Regions from separate parts of the Parabacteroides sp. AF14-59 genome, predicted to be linked through region 1. Evidence: riboswitches for the same ligand, from Rfam matches in the RefSeq annotation. Region 1 holds a riboswitch; each other region holds the start of a gene.
What was found. A riboswitch is a leader RNA that binds a small molecule or an ion and turns the genes downstream of it on or off. The one in region 1 is predicted to bind cobalamin.
Positions count from the first base shown of each region.

Region 1 (8,295 bases):
AGTACCAGGCGGATAAAGCGGATAAACAGCTCGCAGACTTCCAGTCCGGCCGCCGTTTTGAGCAACTTCACTTTTTCCTCTTCCGGAAAGATCGGGTTATCCAGTACGGCTTTCAGTCCCGGCTCCTGCTCGAAACTGACGGCCAGCATCTTCATATCATCATATACCCGGGTTTCCTGTTGCTTGTCTTTTGCCAGTGAAAAGAGTGCTTTGACGTACCGGGAAGAGATTGTACCTACATCCATATATTATGATTTACTAAACGAAACATTGTCGAGCAGCCCGTTGATGATCTTTTCCTGTTCATCCGTGCGGCTGATCTCCTCTTTCATTACTTTCTCTGCAATGGCAACGGACAGGTCGGCTATCTCGGTGCGGACTTCGCGGATCGCTTTGTCTTTTTCCTCCCGGATGCGCCGGGTAGCCTCTTCCAGTTGCATATGCGCTTCAGCCGAAGCCTTTTGCCGGGCTTCGCTGATAATCTGTTCTTTTTCGACCAGGGCTTCTTTCAGAATCGTATTCTGCTGCTCTCTTGCCTGGGCAAGAATCTTTTCTCCTTCGGCCTGGATGCCGGCAAGCTGTTCGTTTGCCTGACGAGCCGATTCAAGGGAACGATCGATGTATTCTTTCCGTTGTTCCACGGCCTTGATAATGACCGGAAAGCCATACTTGGAAAGAATGACAAAGACGATTCCGAAAGAAAGGATCATCCAGAATAAAAGCCCTGCGTCTGGTGTGAGCAATGACATAGTTCGCTTTTATTTTATTGGAACAATCCTAAGAAACATACTACGATCGCAAACAGGGCGACACCTTCCACCAACGCACCCATGATAAGCATGGATGTACGGATATCACCGGCTGCCGACGGCTGACGGCTGATTCCTTCAACTGCTCCTTTTCCAATCAGTCCGATACCGATACCTGCGCCGATAGCGGCTAATCCTGCACCTACGGTTGCTCCAAGTTTTGCGATGCCCATACCGGCTGTTGCTGCTTGTAATAAAATTGCTGATAACATAGTTTCAATCTTTTAAATGAATTAGTAACCTTGTTTTTAATAATATGTTTGTTTATTCCCGTACCTTGGCCAGTCCGATATAGTTGGCGGACAGTAAGGTGAATATATAGGCTTGCAAGCATGCCACCAACAGTTCGAGGCAGTTCATGAACACGGTGAACAATACGGAAACGACTGTCATCGTGCCGTTGATAGCTGTCCCCATCGAGGCGGTGATAAATATCAGGCAAGTCAGTGCCAGAATGATCGTATGCCCTGCCATGATATTGGCAAACAGACGGATCATCAGGGCAAACGGCTTTGTGAATACGCCGAAAAATTCCACGAAGGGCATGATCGGCAAAGGCAGTTTCAGGAAGATAGGGGCATTCGGCCAGAATATCTCTTTCCAGTACGCCTTGGTAGCAAACAAGTTTACTGCCAGGAAGGTACAAACTGCCAGTACGGCGGTGATCGTAATATTACCTGTGATGTTGGCACCTCCGGGGAATACCGGAATGATACCGATCAGGTTATTGATCAGGATAAAGAAGAACACCGTCAGCAGGTATGAGGAGAAAGGTTTGTATTCCTTTCCGATCCCTTCCTTCACCACTCCTTCGTGGATGAACATGACCGCCATCTCCATCAATCCCGTAAATCCGCCCGGAGCTTCATTCGGATGCTTCTTATACCATCGGGCTGTCCTAAGGACGATGAAAAGCAGTATCCCGCAACTGAGCAACAGGCCGCAGACATTTTTGGTCAGCGATAGGTCCAGCGGTTTGACTTCTTCTCCTTTGCTGTTTTTCTCCACTACCTTCCCCGCATGATCGCCTTCTTCTGCAATATAGTAGTTGTGATGCAAATTTCCATGATGCAGATGCGAGGAGAGGAACAGGTCCCATCCGCGCTCTTCACTTTTCAGCAGGATGGGAAGGGGTATGGATATTTCCTTTCCGTTCCATTCCGTGATATGCCAGGTATAAGCGTCCTTGATGTGAGAAAAAACGATATCCTGCACATCCACCTCACCCGGTTTGCTTTCTGCGGCAGCACTTGCCGGAAAGCTGATCCACGCCAGTAACAAGAAGGTAAACCATAACAGGTTATTGTTTTTTATTCTGCTCATCTTTTTCTTTCTTTTCACTTTTCATTCTCTTTTTCTCAAACAGATACAATGTATATGTTTCCAGCACAAGATAAATGAAATAGAACAACATCATCGTAAAGCCAAAGGCTTTCAGGTTTTGTCCGACCAATCTGGCATATAACCAGAGGAAAACCAAAGCGAGCGTGAACTTGCATAGCCGGACTACCATATAAGTAACCACCGTGACATCTCCGTGTTTCCGTTTTACATGATCCAGAAAAAAGATCATCAACATACTGCTTAACCAATAGAATACCGGTATTGACGGATACCACTCATAATAGTGCGAAGGCCAGATGGTGTATAACAGCCCCCCCAAAGAGACGCCGATAACTACATTAATAAAGGTAGTCAAGCCCATTAGCTTCATTCTTAATCTACCGCTCATGATCGTATTTTTTTATTCGATGCATACGGACAGGATATCGTCTTTTATCTCGACGAATCCGCTCTGTATATTTATTTCCTGTTGTTCTTCTTTCCCATTTGCCTGGTACCGGATTGCCCCTGCTTCGAGGGCAGCTATCATCGGAGCGTGATGAGGCAGCACATCGAACGAGCCTGCCGTACCCGGAAAGGATACATAATTCGTTTCTCCTTTGAATAAAATGCCGTCGGGGGATATGATTTCCAGTTCCATGCTTTATTAATTTGCTTGTTCTGCCAGTTTCTTTCCTTTTTCAATCACATCTTCAATCGTTCCTACATTCAGGAAGGCCTGTTCAGGGATATCGTCTGTCTCTCCGTCCATGATCATATTGAATCCGCGGATCGTATCTTCGATAGAGACCATTACACCCGGTACGCCGGTGAACTGTTCTGCCACGGCGAAAGGCTGCGACAGGAAGCGTTGTACGCGGCGGGCGCGATTAACCGTCTGGCGGTCCTCGTCCGAAAGTTCCTCCATACCCAGGATTGAGATGATGTCCTGCAATTCCTTGTTACGCTGGAGGATCTGTTTTACACGCTGGGCTGTTTCGTAATGTTCCTTGCCGACAACCAGCGGGTCGAGGATACGGGAAGTCGATTCCAACGGGTCGACAGCCGGGTAGATACCGAGCTCCGTGATCTTACGGCTCAACACGGTGGTTGCATCCAGGTGTGTAAAGGTGGTTGCCGGAGCCGGGTCTGTCAAGTCGTCGGCGGGCACATACACAGCCTGTACGGATGTGATAGAACCTTTCTTTGTCGAAGTGATGCGTTCCTGCATAGCCCCCATTTCTGTTGCCAGGGTCGGTTGATAACCTACGGCAGACGGCATACGTCCCAACAGGGCGGATACTTCCGAACCGGCTTGCGTGAAACGGAAGATATTATCGATAAAGAACAGGATATCGCGTGTCTCGCCCTCCGGAGCCAGGTCGCGGAACGATTCGGCTATTGTTAAACCGGATAGGGCCACCGAAGAACGTGCTCCCGGGGGTTCGTTCATCTGCCCGAATACCAGGGTAGCCTGCGATTTCGCCAGTTCTTCATGGTCTATCTTCGACAGGTCCCAATGACCGGCTTCCATACTTTCTTTAAATTCCTTGCCATAACGGATCACGTTCGACTGGATCATCTCGCGCAGCAGGTCGTTACCTTCACGGGTACGTTCACCTACACCGGCGAAAACGGAGAATCCGTTGTTTTTCTTGGCAATGTTATTGATCAGTTCCATGATAAGAACTGTCTTACCTACGCCGGCACCACCGAAAAGTCCGATTTTACCACCCTTGGAATAAGGTTCCAGCAGATCGATCACTTTAATACCTGTGTAAAGGACGTCCTTACTGGTTGTTAAATCCTCAAACTTCGGTGGTTCACGATGGATGGGAAGAGCTCCTTTACGATCCAGTTCTTCCATCCCGTCGATCGAATCACCGGTCACATTCATCAAACGCCCTTTTACCTGGTCACCAACAGGCATGGTAATGGGCGAACCGCATGATACGGCTTTCATTCCTCGCTGCAGTCCGTCCGTCGTGTCCATAGCCACTGTACGGACTGTGTTTTCCCCAATATGCTGCTGTACTTCAACAATCAGCACTTTTCCATTGGGGCGGGTTATCTCCATTGCATCGTGGATGCGTGGTAACACGATTTTCTCTTCTTTTTCATTATCGAAGTGAATATCCACTACCGGACCGATAACCTGCGAAACATAACCTTTTGTTTCTCCCATACAATTCTTTTTCTCCTCGTCTAATTATTTTTCAACGCTGCAATATTACGAAAACAACCCGCCGGAAACCCGAAGATATTACTTTTTTGGCTTTTTTGCACTTAGTTAAACTTTAAACTAATTTGTGTTGTGTTTTGAAATGAACCAACCATTTTGAAATATGGAACAATTCGGAGTGGTAAAGGCCCTTCCTATTTGTCAATAATGGGTTATTTTAGGGCTGAATGCAAAGTGAAGGAGAAATCGTTGTAGTGTTTCCCTTTGTTAAAAAAACAGTTTATTATAATCGTTTCTATATTAATATATGTAAGAGGCTACCTCAAAATTGTATGGGGTAGCCTCTTATTTTTTATATTAGGAATAATAAATTTTTACCATTCAAGGAATTTTCCACGTTGCCGGCGTTTCTCCAATTCTTCTTGTAGATGTCGCTGCCGGTCCTTGGCTATATATTGACGGGCAAAGATATTAGGAACAGCAACACCTAACGATATACAGAGAATGATAAGGGCGGAATTGATACCGTTGAAGAAGGCGTTCGTTACCTCACCGATCACTCCATGCAGATTGATAAATGCTAATAAAGAGCGGTACATCAGGACGCCCGGGATCATGGGAATAACAGACGGGATCGTTAATACGTGATTAGGCACATGAAACCAGTGGACTGCTTTCACTGCGAGCACGCTGACAACGAAACTACCCATAAACGAACCGATCACAGGACCGTAACCCAGTTCGAAGTTTACAAAGTTGCGGGTACATACGGCAATGATACCTCCAACGGCAACAACCCATAACAGACGGCGCTGAATATTGAAGATCATAGAGAATCCGATAGCGGCGATAGCTGCAGCGATCGCATACACATAATACGGATCATGCGGAACCATACTTAACTCACTGAACTTATGGTCGATCGCAACGTCGTTCATGACAAGTATGCGCAATGCGAATGCAATACCGAACGTCATCGCAACTACCATCATAGCCGTGTTGGCGGCACGTGTCATCCCGACGAGCAGATGGTTATCGAGCATATCGTCTACGAAGTTGATCAAAGGTACTCCCGGTACAATGAACAGGGCACAGGCGAGTAGCGGATGATAAGGCGTCTCGGACAATCCCGAGAAGGAAGAAAGATACGCAGTGCAGGTCGCGGCAAAAGCGGCGAGTGCTATACTCATATATACATTTAATCCGGCTTCTATGCATCGGGCACGTATCCTGAAACCAATGAATGCACAAATGGAAGCAAACAGAAAGGCGATCCAGTCGGAACCGAACAATTTACAGAAACCGCCACAGGCGAATCCTGCACCGATAGCTACGATATAAGGTGTATAATTCCGGGGCTTTTTGGCTATCTTTTCCAATTCCTCTTCATATTTGTCCAATGAATAGTCCTCTTCGATAGCACACCATGAAAGATCGCTGATCTGCGAGATCGCGGTCATGTTGATACCATGTTTCTCACATTTCTGGAATTTGGAAAACGAATTTCTTTCATCACTTACATTGACCATGATCATCGTCCACCGGATATCGATGTGTAATTTCTCTTCCGGAATACCCATAAAAGCTGCTACTCGTTTCATGTTCCGTTCAATACGGTTGGTATCGGCAGCACTTTCCATCAATAATTTGCCTGTACGCAGCAAAAGGTCCAGTTTACGTCGTAATAACAATACTTCCTTGTCTGTCATCTTTTTGTTTAATTCTAAAATGTTACATCCTTATCCTAACCCACGAGGATATGAGTCTCAACGAACGGCAGGTCTTCTGACTGACTCCTATCCTAAAAGCCTTCCCGACGGAATAGTTGACAGTTGACAGATAACAGTTGACAGATAAAATACGGACAGAAAAACTGTCATTTGTCAACTTTCCACTGTCAACTGAATCGTCAGTGGCAAAAGTAGTATTAGGCTGTTAACGGAGCTTCACAGCAGCGGGACTGTCCGGGATTTACACCCGGTTCCCTTTTAATCCGTATTCCCGAACGGGAGCTACGAAACCAATTCGGGCGCAAAGGTACTGATTTTTTCATTACATTCATCTGTTCCCTTTTATTTGTGTATTCAGATTCGTAATATTTGAAAGTGACCGGTCTGGTAGTTGAGATTACCGATATATTTCGTACTTTTGCCATCGGATTATGGTGTAACGGTTTAGTTTTCGCTATCCGTTAGTAAAAGGGAATCCGGTGCAAGTCCGGAACTGTACCCGTAGCTGTAAGTTCTGTAACCCCGGCAATCTTGTTGCCACTGGGAATTTATGATTCCTGGGAAGGCGGCCGGTCATGGGAGAACAAGTCAGAAAACCTGCCATTATTTTATATGCGATACCTCGGGTATAGGTGTTGATAGACCTGGATATATGCGAATATTATATGTTAAAATGATTGTATGCCTGCCAGGCATATTTTTGTGCGTACCTACTATGTACGCACAAACAATTGATACGACAGCTTATCACCAGCTTTCCGGTGTTGAGGTGGTGGAAAAGGCACGTCCTTCCACAACCCGTGAAGCAACTCCTCTGCAAATAATGGACCGTTCCGGAATTGAACGCCTGGGAATACAGGATCTTTCGGAAGCAGTGAAACGTTTCTCCGGTGCAACAGTGAAGGATTACGGTGGGATAGGGGGATTGAAGACGGTTTCCGTGCGTAGCCTTGGGGCACAACATACGGCTGTCAGCTACGATGGAGTAACGATCACGGATGCCCAGAGCGGACAGGTGGATATCAGCCGCTTCTCACTGGACAATGTGGAGATGGTTTCACTTTCGATCGGGCAATCAGATGATATTTTCCAGACAGCACGGATGTATGCGTCGGCAGGGGCGTTGAGTGTGAAGACACGTAGACCTGTATTTGATGGAAAACCGATGAATCTTCAGGCGAAAGTGAAAGGAGGTTCTTTTGGTTTGTTCAACCCGATGGTTCGTTATGAACAGAAGATAAGTAACCGCTTTTCCGCTTCTTTGCATGCCGACTGGCTAAGTGCAAAAGGGGAATACCCTTTTACTTTGGTAAACGGAAATGTTGTAACCGAAGAAAAAAGGAAGAACAGCGATATCCAGGCACTTCGTCTGGAAGGAAATCTGTATGGAGACCTGGGTAAGGCCGGAACATTGACCGGTAAAGTCTATTATTACGATTCAGAACGCGGACTCCCCGGTTCGGTGATATTGTATAGCAACAGTAACCGGGAACGCTTGTGGAACAATAATTTCTTTACCCAGTTGCAGTATTCCAACAAACTAACGGACAATTTATCTTTGCAGGCACATGCCAAGTATAATTATTCTTTCAGCAAGTACCGTGATGTAAGTAATAAATACTCAGGAGGTAAGCAAGAAGATTTGAATACCCAGGAAGAGTATTACGGTTCGGTAGGCGTACTTTATTCACCCTGGAAGAACTTCTCGACTTCTCTTACGACTGATTTAGCCCATAATATGCTGGATAATAACTTTATGAATGCACCGCAACCCAAGCGTTTGACTTCACTGTCAGTGTTATCCGCCCAATATAAGAACTCGATGTTTACAGCAACAGCCAGCTTACTGGGTACTTATATGACCGACAAAGTAAAGGCTGGCGATAAACCGGCCGACCGTAAACGTTTGTCTCCTGCGGTTAGCGTATCGTTGAGGCCTTTTCCCGATAATGCCTTTCGTGTACGTGCCTCTTACAAAGATATTTTCCGTGTCCCGACTTTCACTGATCTATATTATCTCCGTATGGGAAATACGAACCTGCAGCCGGAAAAGGCTACACAATATAATCTGGGGCTGACCTGGAGCGGAGAAGCAGGGAATCTCTTTCGTTATCTGAGTCTTTCGGCCGATGGTTATTATAATAAGGTGAAGGACAAGATTGTTGCTATTCCGACGATGTATATATGGAAGATGATGAATATGGGAGAAGTCGATATCAAAGGTTTGGATGTGAATTTCTCATCTGAAACC
Region 1 covers NZ_QUHH01000015.1:22,441-30,735, reverse strand. The annotation lists gene DWW23_RS16150 (F0F1 ATP synthase subunit delta) at 1-245, opposite strand, end outside; gene atpF (F0F1 ATP synthase subunit B) at 249-749, opposite strand; gene atpE (ATP synthase F0 subunit C) at 764-1,021, opposite strand; gene atpB (F0F1 ATP synthase subunit A) at 1,074-2,132, opposite strand; gene DWW23_RS16130 (hypothetical protein) at 2,110-2,541, opposite strand; gene DWW23_RS16125 (F0F1 ATP synthase subunit epsilon) at 2,554-2,793, opposite strand; gene atpD (F0F1 ATP synthase subunit beta) at 2,800-4,317, opposite strand; gene DWW23_RS16115 (threonine/serine exporter ThrE family protein) at 4,689-6,023, opposite strand; cobalamin riboswitch at 6,072-6,354, opposite strand; cobalamin riboswitch at 6,468-6,664, shown strand; gene DWW23_RS16110 (TonB-dependent siderophore receptor) at 6,697-8,295, shown strand, end outside.

Region 2 (8,295 bases), on a different contig from region 1:
GATTTTTCCTTAAAATATGCGGGTGTTAAATGGCATTATAATAGTAGAGTAGTCCTTTCATAAAAAAGAAAGGGCGGCGGACTGAACTTTTATCTAAATGAAGGTTCGGCTAAGACCCAACAACGAATAAAAGTCAGCCGCACGCCCCCTTTATCTGTATACAATAATTATCCACACTGCATCGCAGCATAGATAACACGTATATCCGGTAAAGGGTTGCGAGGGCTTTCTTTGTGCATTCGTTCTTGAGAAAATTTAGCCGATTTTCATTTAGACGCACAAATATCACACGCAACACAAGGCTTTCTATTCAAAAGCCTTTCAGTTGCAAATATACGTATTAATAATATTTTAACCTATGATAATTCATCTGTTATTTTGTTTATCATTATTAATCGAAGGATTTATCCTCCTGACAACTTGATTCTGCAAAGATAGGACTTATTTGTTAACCATATAAAAATAACAGGCTCGGTTATAAACTGAATATAGTTTCTCTGCAATATGCCTGCCCCAAAAGTCATCGCCCTGAAAGGATAGAATCATAAAAAATATATACAAAAATCGGGGTTAGCACATCCTCCGAAAAAATAAGGGACTTTTGATTGCGAAACATATATGTTTTGCAATCAAAAGTCCCTTATTTACATTTCAAAACACCTATACTTAAAAAACGGACAACTATCCGTTCCTCAACGGATAACTATCGGCCGGAGCACGGCTGCTTGTCGGTCAAAAATCAACCGACAATACACCGTTCAACCAAATGCAAGGTTCTTATTCAGCATCTTCATTATCAAGTACACGGATCTGCTCGAAGTAGTAGCCTTCTTTAATATCAGCACCCTTCTCAACATTACCTGTCTTTATATCATAAATGTAGACACAAGGATTTGAACTTTCCGGATTAACACCGATATAAGCCTTCCCATCAACCACAGCAGTACGCTGAGAGAAGCGGCCACCGCTATACGGAAGATCCTGTCCGTTGTATTTTACACGGCTGCTGGTTTTACTATTGAGATCGATGATCGTATAATAATGGCTGTAACTATCAATTTCCATTCCAAGTTCATCCTGACGTGCATAAGCAAGCACTTTACCATCACCCAGATATTCGAGAGAAACAAGCTTTCCTGCATTGGTGAAAGCATCGTAACTAGGATCAAAATCTTTCTCACCGGCTTTGATACGAATCAAATGGCTCTTCTCCGTTCCATCTTCATTTTCAGAGAAACCTGCAAGATAAAGATTTCCACTCTCGTCAACCAGCGTACATTTCTGCAACAATTCACCATAAGCACTACCAACCATCTGATGAGCCATCGTATTACGTATATTACTTTCAACGGCCATTGTTTCAGCATTGATCACAGTTGTAAAGAAGAAAGGTGTTGTATCTCCACGTTTGCTTTTCTTACCCAAATAGAAATAAATAAGTTTATTATCGCTTTTACGATAGTTCAGAATACCTGAAGTTGAGAATAATTTATCTCCTTCAGGAAGAGGGATATCAAGAACACCTTCCTTGATAATAGTCATATCGGTCGTATTCAGCTTCGTCCAGATGATTTTATCTCCATCTCCGTTAGAAGCCATGATCACAAGCGTATTATCATCGATCCAGGCATGTGTATATTTACGGGTATCGTACGTATTTGTACCGAATTTCTGCTCCTGGATAACATTGATCTTATTATTCGACAGTGTATATTTGGAAAAACGATCACCCGATACAGGAACCTGATAATAGTATTTCCCTTTGACAATAGTTTCCAAAGACATAACACTATGAACTTCCGTTCCATCTCCTTCAAAGCTGATCATCTGAGAGCCAGCCTTCAAAGAATCGATACTCTTGACAAGAGTCTGTACGTCACGTCCCATACCACCGTGTTTATCCAGAGCAATCCAGATATCGAAGTGATAGGTTTGCGCTTCAGGAGTAGGCTCCGGTTCCGGAGTTGGATCATCATCGTCAGAACAAGCACTAAAAGACAAGGTAAACAATGTCGTTAATAATGCCCAAAATAGTAATTGAAACTTTTTCATTTGATAATTTTTAAATTATTAATTAATGAATAATCTGAATTTAGCGAAGAATGCACGACCGGGTTTCTGGAGTTTGTAATTGTCATAGACCGTAGCATCAAACAGATTACTACATTCCAATGACACATTATAGCGTCTTTTCATCCATGAATAGGTCACATTAAGATTCGATACATTCTGAGTCGGGATACGCGACTTGCTTTCAAGAGCTCCGTATGCTTCCCATGATAAGTAAAACCAATGTATCCATTGCCAGGAATATCCGATGCGAAGGTTATCTTCCTTCTGCGCCAGATTGTGAAATGTATAGCTCACATCAGCATTGCTATACACCCAGGGACGATTAGGCACACGGTTATTATAAGTAGCCGAAGGCTTACCGTCGGTTTTATATTTCTTCTGGTCGCGTGCTTCGTTATAACTACAGTTGACCATTATCTGAAAGCTGTTTTTCCAGTTGTAGCGCATTTCCCCTTCAATACCTTTCACATGTACAGCCGGAATATTCTCGTATTGCATCATACCTTCTTTTTCCGATACGGTTGCCTGAATATAATCGTCGACAAAGCGGAGAAATCCGTTGACCTCATAATAGAAAGAATGACCGTAAGCAGGATACCAGTTACCAAAAAGGCCCAGGTTTATATTATCGCTGCTTTCGGGATGAAGGGCGAGATTGGGATAGATGGTCGTTCCGTTTCCGAGCAGCTCACGCGACAAAGGAAGACGCACACTATGTTCATAAGAAACCTTTCCAGCCAGTGCATCCCAAAATGTATAACGTAGCCCCAAACCGCCTCCCCAATAACTGTTGGAAGAATGTCCTTTGGCATCCTCCGAACCGGTTATCCAGGCAAGATCGTTTTGTCCGATAGAGGTTGCATTTATATAGTCTTTAATAAAAACAGTACTCTCCCATCTTCCGTCGAAAAAAGACTGATTGTAAGTCAATCCGAGAATATGCTTGGTCAGTACATCGTTGGTCGGTTCAAAAGTTTCGTCGACATCATCACGGCGTTTATTTCCGGTACGGTTAAGCAGATAGTTCAGACTGACTGAATGATGCCGGTTGATCGCATAATCGACACCTCCGCGGAAAATAGTCATTGGACGGTTGTAATGACGCATAGAACGTCCACGGCCATTAAGCTCGTTTCGGGATGAGGGAGTAAAATCACCGTTCCAGTCATAGATACGATAAGCAGTATCGACGGTAAGCGACGCGTCCCAGGTATGGGAAAACGATGCGCTCGTATTGATTTTCTCAAACCGTTTTTGATAACGGGCTGATACATTCCAGGCATCGGAATGACGCTCTGCATTACCGATCACCTTTGTCTGGATAGACCCTGTCTGTATTTCTTTATCTATTTTGGAATAAGATCCGGAAACAAAGAAAGCATCTGCCCACGCTTTATCGACAAAGCCTGCTTCCAATTGTCCTAACAAGGAAAAATAATCGTCATGAAACCGTTTACGGTTGACTTCAATATATTTACGGCTATCTTCATCCCATACCTCGACACCTTTCATCTTATAATCATTCTTGGAATAATTGACACCGACGGTCGGCTTGATGATCAATCCGGTCTTCGGTTCTACGAATTGGGCATTCAGGTCAGCTCTATGAGTATGGAAAGAACCTATACCATAAGAAGCATCCAGATAATTCTTTTTTTCCTGACTGGTAATAATATTAATGGCGCCCCCCAGAGCATCCGAACCCAGGCTGGCAGGAACTACCCCTTTATATATTTCCACCCTGTCAATGATATTGACAGGAAGATTTGCCAGCGAGACACCGCTTCCTTTTGTATCCAGAGGCATCCCATCGATAAAGTAACGGACGGAATTGCCTGATAACCCATTAATAGAAAGATCGAAGTCGGAACCGACTCCACCTTCCTCCCTGATCTTTATACCGGTTGTCCGGTTCACGATCTCATTGAGGTTCTTCAATGAGTTGATCTGCGGCTTTATATCGAGGGCATTTACTGAAAAAGCACTTTCTTTGATCTTCTGGGTTTTCGATTTGCCATATACCTCCACCGAATTCAGAGTAACGGAGTTTTCCTCCATTGTAAAATCCACTGTTTTACTTTTACGGAGATCGATCTGGGTCTTTATCGTATTATACCCTAATGAAGTGACAATAACAGTATGTCTTCCCGGAGTTACAGTCAAGGAATAATATCCCCGATCGTTTGTATAAGTACCGACCGTCGTATTCTCCAGGGCAACTGTCACCGAAGAAAGCGGAATACCCTCCTGGTCTTTGACTTCACCGGAAAGAGTCACTTTATTCTGCGCCGACAGATTGGCAGAAAACAAGTAAATAAATAGAAAAAGGACATGTATGAAACCTCTCATTTCATCAAGTTTGTTAACCGTTATTATACTGTATGCTCCCGATGAAATAAAATAGAACACATGAACAGACAAAGCCCCAATAATATAGTGAAAAGCTCTTACTCATATGTTTTCAGCCCTATTTCCCGAAAGCCTTCAACTATTATTCTGGCAGGTCTTCTGACTTACTCCATCTTTGAACGTCCTTCCCATTCATTGCGAACAGTGGATTGAGTCGTGTTCAAAGACTTTGGCGGAGCTTACAGCAGCGGGTCTGTTCAGGATTTTCACCTGATTCCCTTTTCATCACTCTTCCGTAGAAATGGAATCGTGACACCAAAATTCGGGTACAAAGGTAAAGATTATTTTTAAACGGTAAGCTATTTTTTATAAATGATCGCTGATTTGTACGAATGGAACAAACTATTCTTTACTTTTGTCTGCAGAAACAATTACATAGCAAACATTTAATAATATGAGCAATTCATTTAAGCCGGCAACTTTGTGTGTACAAGGTGGTTGGCAACCGAAAAAGGGAGAACCGCGCGTACTTCCAATCTATCAAAGTACTACCTTCAAGTATGAAACCAGCGAACAGATGGCGAAATTATTCGACCTGGAAGAGAGCGGCTATTTCTATACCCGCCTGCAAAACCCGACCAACGATGCTGTTGCCAGTAAGATAGCAGCTCTGGAAGGTGGTGTTGCAGCCATGTTGACTTCATCCGGACAGGCAGCTAACTTCTTTGCCTGTTTCAATATCTGCGAAGCCGGCGATCATATCGTAAGTGCTACCGGTATTTATGGAGGTACATACAATTTATTGTCCGTCACGTTAAAGAAACTGGGTATCGAATGTACTTTCATCGATCAGGATGCCAGTGAAGAAGAGATCAGTAAGGCATTCCGTCCGAATACAAAGTTATTGTTCGGCGAAACGATTTCCAATCCGGGAGTAATGGTACTGGATATCGAAAAGTTCGCTCATATCGCCCATAAACATGGGGTACCATTGATCGTCGATAATACGTTTGCCACACCGATCAACTGCCGTCCGTTCGAATGGGGAGCAGATATCGTAACCCATTCTACAACTAAATATATGGATGGACATGCAACTGCTGTTGGAGGCTGTATCGTCGATAGCGGTAACTTCGATTGGGAAGCACATGCCGACAAATATCCGGGCCTTTGCCAGCCGGACGAGTCTTATCACGGATTGACTTATACAAAGACATTCGGTAAGATGGCGTATATCACCAAAGCGACCAGCCAGTTGATGCGTGACCTGGGATCTATCCAGTCTCCACAGAATGCATTCTTGCTGAACTTAGGTTTGGAGACTTTACATCTGCGCATGCCACAGCATTGTAAAAATGCGTTGGCTGTTGCTAAATGGCTTCAGAATTGCGACAAAGTAGCCTGGGTGAACTATCCGGATCTGGAAGGTAATAAGTATTATGAGTTGACAAAGAAATATCTGCCGAACGGTTCATGCGGTGTGCTGTCATTCGGATTGAAAGGCGGACGCGATGTTTCCATTAAGTTTATGGATAGCCTGAAACTGGCTGCTATCGTTACCCATGTAGCAGATGCCCGTACTTGTGTGCTTCACCCGGCAAGCCATACGCACCGTCAGTTGACAGACGAACAGTTGAAGGAAGCTGGTATTGCTCCTGACCTGATCCGTTTCTCTGTCGGCATCGAAAGTGCAGACGATATCATTGCAGATATCGAGCAGGCATTGAATCAGTAAAAGCCCCCAAGTAAAACAAAGAATCGTTTTGTATAGAAGACGATTTTAACAAAGAATCGTCTTCTATACAAAACGATTTCTTATCTTTGTAACATCTCACCCCTATTATGGTCGCTATACATCTATATAAACAATATGGCAACAAAGTTTATTTCTACAACCAGAATATAGAGGTTGATTTCATTATTCCGGAAATAGAGACAGCCTATCAGGTAAGTTACTCCCTGCAAGATGAAGCCACTTATCAACGGGAAGTAGAAGGTCTGATCAAATTAAACAATGTTTATCCTTTAAAAAGGATGTATATTATAACCAAAGACGAAGAGAGAACTATTACACATGAAAATGGCACTACCATACATGTGATTCCTATCTGGAAATGGCTATTGCTGCCATAAACAGACTTGGTTCAGGTCGAAATCCTATTAAACATAATGAACTCCGTTTCCGGGAGCTATTCAAAAACAAAACCCCGATGGTAACAAATACCGCCGGGGTTGTTTTTTATCCATTTTCTCTCTTCGCAGGGATATTCACGGATGAACTTTATTTTATTTTTATTACTAAAATTACGCTTCCAATCTGTTCACCTTCACAGGCTACTCACCCTTCCCCAAAAGGGGAAGAGCAGAGAAGCTTTTTCTATTTAATTATTCTTTATTCTTATTTTACGATTGCTTTAACAGCTGCTTCACCTTCAACAGCTACAACTACGATACCTGCAGGAGCAGAGATTGTTGCTTCGTTAGAAGAAAGAACTGCGTTAGCAACTGTCTGACCAAGAACGTTGCTGATAGTAACAGTCTTACCTGCAGCACCCTTGATAGTGATGTCACCCTTACCAGCGATAACAGTTACGTCGCTAGTTGTGATATCTTTAGTATCTGTAGCCATTTCGTCGTTTTCGATGTTTTCAACATTGAAAATCAGAGCACCGTCACCACCAGTCTTAGCATTGTTGAATTCAGATTTTTCATCTGTCAATACGATGCAACCATTCTGCATTTTGATCCATGCTGCTTTTTCAGGAGCGATAGATATACCATCATGGCTGTTAGATTCGATCAAGAATGAGTTTCCAGCACCTTCTTCTGTAACATTAGCAGCACCATCAGGATTTGTATAACGGAATGACCAAGTATAATTCTTATGATTATCACCCTTCAGATTATTGATGTATTTGCCATCAATCTTAGCAGCCTTGTATGCTTTGATAATGTCATCAACATTCAAGTCTTCAGGTTTCATATTTTCGTAACCATTTACCAAAACGATCAAACTATCACCAGTCTTAATAGCTTTTACGAAACCAACGCGAGTGTAACCTGCTTTAACATCAGTATAAGGTTTATCCTGACCAACTGTTGCTACAGAATCAGCAAAGCTTACCAAATATTTACCATATACGAATCCAGCTTTTCCCGGTTTAGCGTGAACGCAACCCCATTCATCTGTTGGTTTACCCTGAGCGTCTTTATGACCACCCGGTTCGTTACAAGGAGTACCCTTGTCAGCAGCCTGATCATTACGAGATACAGAAATCAAATACTGCGGTTTGATATAACCCAGACCACGTGTTACCCAAGCAGTGTCAATACGGAATGACAAACCAGCTTTAGCTTTGTCTGCAGTCCAGATACCTAGGTAGTTAACACCTTCATTCTGCAATTCTTTGTTAGTTTCATCCATCAAATATTCGTGACGAATATTTTCGTAGAATCTCAAGCTATCAGCAGCATCAACAGCGCTTTCGTCTAATGCTACATTGTTGAAACGACGATACAGAGGAGCGTCATCGATTTCTACAGAGAATGCAGAAGTACGAGTTTCTGTCATATTCTGAGCTTTCAGATATACGTTGTTATCATCAACACCTACTTTGCGTAATGAATCCGGAGCAACGTTGTCATAAGAAGCTGTATCGATCAAAGCGAAGTAGTGAACACCCGATTTGTCGTTATTTTCTTTCATATAGAATACAGCAACTTTATCTTTTCCATTAGAAACTGCATATCTGTTTTCAACATCTGATACGATATATTTATCAGAAGATTTCAGCTTCAATGTGTAAGCTTTTCTTACCAATTGTTTCAAACCAGAAACATTAGCAGTTGTATAACCATAATTTACACCATTTT
Region 2 covers NZ_QUHH01000018.1:115,808-124,102, reverse strand. The annotation lists gene DWW23_RS18270 (hypothetical protein) at 778-2,052, opposite strand; gene DWW23_RS18265 (TonB-dependent receptor) at 2,071-4,422, opposite strand; cobalamin riboswitch at 4,554-4,757, opposite strand; gene DWW23_RS18260 (O-acetylhomoserine aminocarboxypropyltransferase/cysteine synthase family protein) at 4,877-6,157, shown strand; gene DWW23_RS18255 (hypothetical protein) at 6,265-6,555, shown strand; gene DWW23_RS18250 (DUF6383 domain-containing protein) at 6,821-8,295, opposite strand, start outside.
Region 2: linked by a shared signal. The riboswitch ahead of DWW23_RS18265 (TonB-dependent receptor) and the one ahead of DWW23_RS16110 (TonB-dependent siderophore receptor) in region 1 are both predicted to bind cobalamin.

Region 3 (8,295 bases), on a different contig from region 1:
CCTAACGTCTTATTCAGACTGACAGTGGCATCATAAGCAAATCCTTTTTCCGGATTCAAATCAGGATTACCACCGGGCACCCAATAGAGATCATTCAATGTCGGATAATGATAGTTGTAAGCAACACTCCCTTTCACATCCAACAAATCCCGAATCAAAGCATAACTGGCACCGGCAGAAAAAGTCGGCATGAAAAGATGATCGTTTTGTTCACCCATCAATTGCAGGTTCAGAGTAGTACGCTCTTTCGGCCTCCAAACCAGATTAGTAGTCAACGTCACCGTATTTCTTTTGATCGGATCGTCATAGTTATTGGTATGTACCCAGTCATAGCGGTAATTCAGGCTGCCGCCCAGTTCGAGATTCTCCCTGAAATGATAGGTATAATCGGTTTTAACGATCAGGCTATTCGATTTATTGTCACTGTCTGTACCACGATAATCACCGTCAAAACGCTGCGTATAATGGAGATCATCACGCAAATAAGCCAGGTTGGCCTTAAAATTATGTTTTCCTTCCACCAACTGATAACCGGCATTCAGACGCACATTTTGTGTCACCTGCAGTTCATGTTGTTTCTTATTCACAAGTATCGGTTGAGGTAATTGGTTCCGATTATACATATACCATCCGGCCAATGACAGTTGCTGTGAATCCCCCAGTTTATAATATAACTCTTGCATCAGGCCACCCTGCCAATATTTGGCTTCTTTCCGGCGTTCATAAAACGGGTCTTTTTGCAACACTTTATTTAGATATTTAAAGTCGTTATCCGATTGCTGGTAATAAAGCCGTGTATTGGATAGCAGACGGGGAGTAACATGCCTGTAAGCCAATCCGCCGGTATAGGTATCATTTGCCCCGTATTCCAGCAAAGCACGAAAACGGTTTGTTTCTTTATTCCAGTCCGGCCGGGTATTCATATTAATACTGCCGCCGAATGCACCTGTCCCGTTTTTCAGATACGTATTACCATGAAATAACGTTACCTCGTCGGTAAAAAAGTTCGGGAACTGGGAGAAGTCAAAACTCCCTCCCATAATCGGATTGATCGTAATCCCGTTCCAGTTAACCTGGGTATGACTGGAGGATGTTCCACGAAAAGAGGAGGTCGATAAACCGCCCTGTCCCAGACTTTTGATATAGACAAGGCTGTTTTCGGAAAGGAGTTCACCCAATGTTTGTGTCTTGCTGCTTTCCAATAGTACAGATTGAATATCGGAACGACGGCTTCCTATATTGTTATCCCGTTGCCGCCTTTCGGCAGAAACCGTTACATTCCGTATCTGGATAACAGTATCGGTAATAGATGTTTGTGCCTTTCCTTCAACCAGGGAAAAGAGCAAAAGACAGAAAACAAAGGATGAAATTCTTATATTCATTTGAATAATATATATTGCGGAATAATACCTACCTGATATTCATTCAGACGTTTTCCGCTTAGATCGAATTCATAAACCCAGCCACGCTGGCGGTAATCCAGGGCATCACAGATAAAGATCGTTTCTTCGGGCGAGACTACCATATTATACAACAGTTCGACTTTATCGCTATAAACGAAAAGCGGCTCTGCCGGTAATTGTTCTCCATCGATAGGGAAAGAATAAATTCCTTCCTTATTATCATGGATCACATTCAGATATAACTTATCTTTTGCCTGATTAATGTCCAAACGGGCACCGAACTTACTCACCGTATAATCCGATGGGAATTTTACGGTCTTCACTGTCTCCAGGGTAGTCGGATCGATGCCGTTCAAAGAGGTTACCGTCCGGGGAATGATACTTTCGGGATCGTCATCAAATCCGCAAGCAAGTGCCCAGATCAGGCCATTCTTATCTTTCAAGAGTTTGGAATCGCCCACCACAGGTATATCCAGTTCTTTGATCACTTTCAGGGAAGATAATGAAATAACCGCTATTTTCTTTGCTGCCAACGTAACGAACAGTTTTCCATCGGCAACAGCCATCTGCTTCGTTGAATAGGTAGATACTGGTATTTCCTGTAAAACCTTATACTCTTTCGTGTCGATTATCCACAAAAAGGCATTCCACAGATCGGAAACAACAGCCCGGTGATCGTCGATCTGCATAACGTATTGCGGACTTATCGTTCGCTCAGGATACAGGATGGTTGCTACAGATTTATAATCCGATTCATTTACAACTTCAATCTTTTCAGAGTTGTTCAGTGTAATAAATATCTTTCCATCGATGATAGAAAACGATTGCGCGACATCTCCCAGCGGACGGTTATTTGCATTTCTGAAAATATCAGTCTGCACAGTACCATCCTCCATGATAGCATTCAAAGAGGCCGTTCCTTTCGTAAAGTTTCCCTCACAAGCCACATAAGCCCTCACCTTTAAATCAGGATCAGGCCCATCGGGAATATCGTCATTGTCTGAACAACTAACAAAAAGCATACTCATGAATGCAACAGCAAGTATTGCATTCATGAGTATATTCCCTACATATTTCATCTGTTTATACATATAGAGAAACGATGTTACTATTCAAAATCATAGGTAAAGAAAATACCGGCCGGAAAACGGGTATGCCCTATATAATTTGCACTCAGTTTCGGTTCACTACCACTGAAATCAAAGAAACTAATGTTATTAGTTTCATCATAATTTTTATAATCACCAATTGTATTTAATACAACTTCACCAGAAACAGGATTTACAGCCAAATTATTATATACATAATTGGTATTATCCACCATAGTAGATGCATCTACCATAAAGTCTGTTTGATTTTTACTGAAAACATGACGATAGATTTTTGTTGTTCCTCCACTAAAATACAAGGTATCACCTTTAGCACTAATAGCAGGAGTAGACAGATAACTAATGCTAGAGAAAGGCTCTACTTCATTTTCTTGCATAACAGAATAATCTTTTGCATTAATCTTCATGATCTTTTTTCCACTTGATACCCACAAATTACCATCAGATGCTTTGATCAGTCCGGAAATAGCATCATCAAATTCTATCGTATGAGAAATAGTATCTTTTCCAGTTTCTATTGTTACAATCGTTTTCGAATTTGTCGAAGCAAAAACTTTATTATCAGCTACGGCCATTCTATTTTTCCGAGCACCTTCAGTTCCTTTTATAAATGTTACAGTTTTACTAGACGGATTAAACAAAGAAACTCCATTATTATCACGAAGGTATATATCATTTTCTCCCAATACTGCAATATGAGTAGGCCATGATAGAGTTGTTTTTAACTCATCTTGATAACCAACCTCTTTCTTCAAGGTTTCAGCATTGGCGATAACTAAAAAGCCATCCCCACCCCCATTTTGGGAAACTATATACATCTTATTGTTAGCGATAAACAAATCCTGTGAAACACCTCCCAAGAAAGAACCATTTGCCTTATAATAAATACTATCAGTTATCCCCCCCTTCGGACTGATAAATATTAATGTACCATTGCTACTGCTTCCTTCATTCAACACAAACGTACCATATTTATACTTTCCATACACCTCTACAGATGTTGTTGCCGAATGTTCCCCATCCGCATTTTTAGCAGTCAGGGCAATTTCAAATTTACCCATTTCTTCGGAAGTAAACTTCAAGATAGAATCAGTAGAAGCTTCTTTGCCGTTTACTGACCATTGGAAAGAACTTTCAATCGGACTTTCGATATTAGCTTTAAAATAAAGTGTATCTTCCTGGGCTACAGAAAGCGTTCCACTTGTATTCTCGATAGATACAACAGGAGGAATTGGAGTATATTTTTCATCATCATCACTACATGAGGCAACAAGGCCTGCAAACACAAAAAGGGAAAAATAAATCAAATTTTTCTTCATGATTGTTTTACTTAATGTTATTACTAGAATCATTTATATAGACACATTAAGTAGCTTAAGGTAAAAACACAAGAAGGGAAGAAATAATAAAAATAAGCAGAAAAGTCCTACCTATTCTATTGTTCTTCAGCTCTAATCCTCGAAAGCCTTAAACTACATTTTGGAGTAGGTTTTCTGACTTGCTTCCGGTTTTAAGCGCCTTCCCAACTTTATCGATCAAAGTCAGTGGCATGTATGCTTAACCGTTCTTGAAGCTTACAGCAGCGGGTCTGTTCAGGACTTTCACCTGATTCCCTATTCCCAAAAGGATTGCAAAAATAACAATAAACAAGAAGCGAACAAAATAATGCATATAAAAGAAACATAGGTCTTTTGACTTCAAAGCATATATGTTTTGTAATCAAAAGATAGGAGTTTTGAATTCAAAAGACCTATGTTTTGCAAAACAAAGAAGCAGCAACGAAAAAGGCCTCCCGGATGAAATAATCTTCCACCGGGAGGCCTTTCTATTTATAAAGTTATCTGTTTATCAGAAATTATATCCGACACGAACACCTAAAATAGGCTGATCGAAATCTTTAATGATATTGTATTTGAATTCCAAACCGACAGTTAACTGGTCTGTTGCATAAACTTCACCACCTAAACCGATATTAGCTCCGAAGCGGGTAGTATTTGCACTAGCTTTCACATGATTTCCATTCCAATCGCCACTTACACTAGCCTTCCAGAAAGAAAGGTCAAGACCTGCCAACGGATAGAACCCGAACATATCGCTCAGTTTGAATACATAATGGACATTCATATCGATAGCCCAGGCACTCAAACCATTATCCTTCACAAAATAAGTCAATGAAGGAGCCAGACGAACTTCGTCAGTCAAATTATAACGATAATCGAGCCCTAGCAGCGCATTACCGTTATCATTAAACCCATAACCAATATTAAAACCAAAAGACGATTGTCCTTGCTGAGTCTGTGCAAATGCACTCATGCTGATAATCGCCAGCATACACATAACAATTAATTTTTTCATACTCTCAATTAATTTAGTTCAACATTGCAACAAATATAATCATTTTACTTTAAGTCTGTCGCCTGCACTCTTCACAATACTACGATAATAATCTTCATCATAGCCTGGGAAGTCCGGATATTCAGACAATCCGTAACCATTTTGTTTGAACTGGCCGTTTTCTTCTTTCTTAACGTTTCCGTCCATATATTTTACTAAAAGATACTCACCGAGTTTCTTCCAGCGGGCAGTTGCCTGATCGGCCGTTGTCGTACTGAACCAGGTCAGGAACCTGACAGCTTCTGCCGGATTCTTTGCATACAACTCGGATGCAGCCTTGTCGATGGCCGGAATGGCTTCCTTATAGCTGTTTTCCAACTCCTGCTGAACCGGACGGATATCCCGGATCATAAAGCTGTATTTACCGTATGCCTGGTTAGCCACCCAGTTATGGATCCAGAAAGCGGAAGTCCAAGAGAAATTCATGATATCGCCGTTCCCCACCCGGTAACATTCGGGAGATTCGGTGATGGAGCAATATAACGGAGTAAATACAGCCATGTCTGCATCATCCACACCAAACCAAAGGATACCGCCGATAGCATCCGGCAACCAGTTACGCATCTGCGGAACGATCACAAAACCGGTCTGCTGCGTAGCTATAGCACGTTCGTTCGTATATTCTTCACCATCCACTTTAAATGTCATCGGACGCCAGCGGTAGGGCACTTTATAAGAACCTGCTCCGGCATCTTTCGTCATATCCAGGTCTGTCCCTTCAAAATGATCGCGCATACCGTTCTGAACATCCTGAACGGACAACAGACGATTCGGTTTTACATACAATGGCATCGGTTCTTTAGAAGGATCGCCTTTGATAAGATCCGCATATTTATCCATCGTAGTATCATACTTACGGAAGAAAGACCATACGCGAGCTTCACAACCTCTCAAGCCACTGAAGTCGTAAGGACAATATGCCTTCTGGAAACTGAAATCCTTATCTTTTCCGCTGAAATAACCTTTTTCACGGGCGAAAGAGACTACATCGGGCGAATATATACAGTTTTCTTTATCATCAAAAGGAATCTGCTGGATACGTGACTGATTGGCATGTGCAGAGATGCAATCATCCGGAATACGGATCGCTACCCAGACTGCCCCTTTGTTACCCGGACCTTTTCCGATCAGTTCCATTACCCACGCTTCGTTCTTGTCAGCGATGGAGAATGTCTCGCCGCTGCTGTAATAGCCGTGTTCCTTCACCAGGTCGGTCATAACCTTGATCGCTTCGCGAGCCGATTTGGAACGTTGCAATGCGATATAGATCAGGCTTCCGTAATCCATAATACCTGTCGTATCCACCAACTCGGGACGGCCGCCGAATGTACTTTCCGTGATAGCCACCTGATGTTCGTTCATATTGCCGACTACCGAATAAGTCTGTTCCACCTGCGGGATCTGCCCCAGCGGTTTATTTGTATCCCATTCCCTGACTTCCAGCATCGCCCCTTTTGGCCAGGTTGCTGCCGGCCAACGATACAACTCGCCATACAAAGTATGCGAGTCTGCTGCATAACTGATCATGACCGATCCGTCGACCGATGCTTTCTTTCCAACCAGCAAACCCGTACAAGCCATTGCCTCCATCCCGGAAAGCAAAACGGCACAGGCTGCTGCGATAATCCATTTTCTTTTCATATAAATAAGTTTAAGCGAATAATAGCATATATACTGCCGCACCGCAAATATAACCAATCAATGCCAATATAGAAAATCGCTTTGTATAGTACATGAAATCAATCTTCTCCAATCCCATCACCGTTACACCTGTTGCCGAACCGATAATCAGGATGCTACCGCCTGTTACGGCACAATAAGCAAGGAACGTCCAGAATCCGCCGTCGGAAACAAAGAACTGGGCATAAGGAGCCAGATCGGGAGCCTGCTGTACGATCGGGTACATTCCCATCGTGGCAGCCACCAAAGCCACGTTATCCACACAAGAAGATAAAACTCCGATCACGAAACTGATCAGATAAGGTTCATGTACATGCTGGTCGAGATAGGCAGACATGATTCCCAACTGTCCCGATGTTTCCAGTGCACCTACAGCCATCAGGATACCCAGGAAGAAAAAGATCGTTGCCAGGTCGATATTAGGCAACAACTGTGTGATACGCAACTTTTCCGATTCATGGACATGCAAACGGCTGTACATAATGTCGGTATATATCCAGAGAACGACCAATCCGAGCAATACGCCCAGGAACGGCGGCAGGTTTGTCAACATCTGAAATACAGGAACCAATGCCAACGAAAGGACACCGATCACAAATATCACCCGGCGGGAATGATTCGGTATCTCCGGTATAAACTCGTCGGCTGCCTCTTCCTCACTCATGACACGCAACCGGGCATCTTTCTTGAACAGCCAGAAGTGGGCTATCGTCAGCGGAACCAGCATATTGATCAGTGCAGGAATAAATACATGGGAGATCTGATGCATAGCCGTCACATTCTTTCCCACCCAGAGCAGGATCGTCGTCACATCACCGATCGGCGACCACGAACCACCGGCATTCGCCGCAATGATCACCATACAGGCATACTTCAAGCGGTCGGTCCTGTCGGGAACCAATTTACGAAGCACCGCCATGATTACAATCGCTGCCGCCAGGTTATCCAGTAAGGCAGAGAAAAAGAAAGCGGCAAAACTGATGTACCATAATAATTTTCTTTTGTTGGAAGTCCGAATATATCCCGTAACGGCCCTGAAACCACCATGTTTATCGACAATATCGACGATCAGCATGGAACACATTACAAAGAATAATGTCTCCGCTACGTTTCCCAGATGGTAAACGATGGAACGGTTGGTGATAAAGTTAATGAACTGATCTTTAGCCGACAGGTTTGTCATTTCAGGATTCTGTACCAGAAACTCCTCGAACAAAGGGTTAGAACGTTCGATAAAAATGTTGTAAGCATCGAACATCAATATCATCCATAAGGAAATGGCCATAAAAAGAGCTATTGCCGCTTTGTTGATCTTAATCTTATCTTCAAGCGCAATACCCAGGATGCCCAAAACAAAAATAATTGGCATTAATATAAACATACGTGTATTTTATTTAGTCTGCCCTTTCATCAAAGGGGCTTATTAATATATGGAAAAAGAGGAGGCTTGCTCAAGTGCCCCTTCTCCCGGTTCATTCTCTACTTATAAAATGTACAGATAGCTGATCTCCTCCGCCCAGATCGATTCGTCCGGCGTCTCCAATATCAGAGGTATATCGTCAAAACGGGTATCCTTCATCAACATCTGAAAAGTCGTCATTCCCATCACGCCTTTCCCGATACTGTCATGCCTGTCTACACGGGTTGCCAGGTCTTTCTTGGAATCGTTGATATGCATTCCACGCAGGTACGAAAAACCGATCACTTCA
Region 3 covers NZ_QUHH01000004.1:248,838-257,132, reverse strand. The annotation lists gene DWW23_RS06900 (TonB-dependent siderophore receptor) at 1-1,382, opposite strand, end outside; gene DWW23_RS06895 (YncE family protein) at 1,379-2,458, opposite strand; gene DWW23_RS06890 (DUF5074 domain-containing protein) at 2,512-3,831, opposite strand; cobalamin riboswitch at 3,978-4,160, opposite strand; gene DWW23_RS06885 (outer membrane beta-barrel protein) at 4,361-4,867, opposite strand; gene DWW23_RS06880 (dipeptidase) at 4,907-6,547, opposite strand; gene nhaD (sodium:proton antiporter NhaD) at 6,558-7,967, opposite strand; gene nfo (deoxyribonuclease IV) at 8,070-8,295, opposite strand, start outside.
Region 3: linked by a shared signal. The riboswitch ahead of DWW23_RS06890 (DUF5074 domain-containing protein) and the one ahead of DWW23_RS16110 (TonB-dependent siderophore receptor) in region 1 are both predicted to bind cobalamin.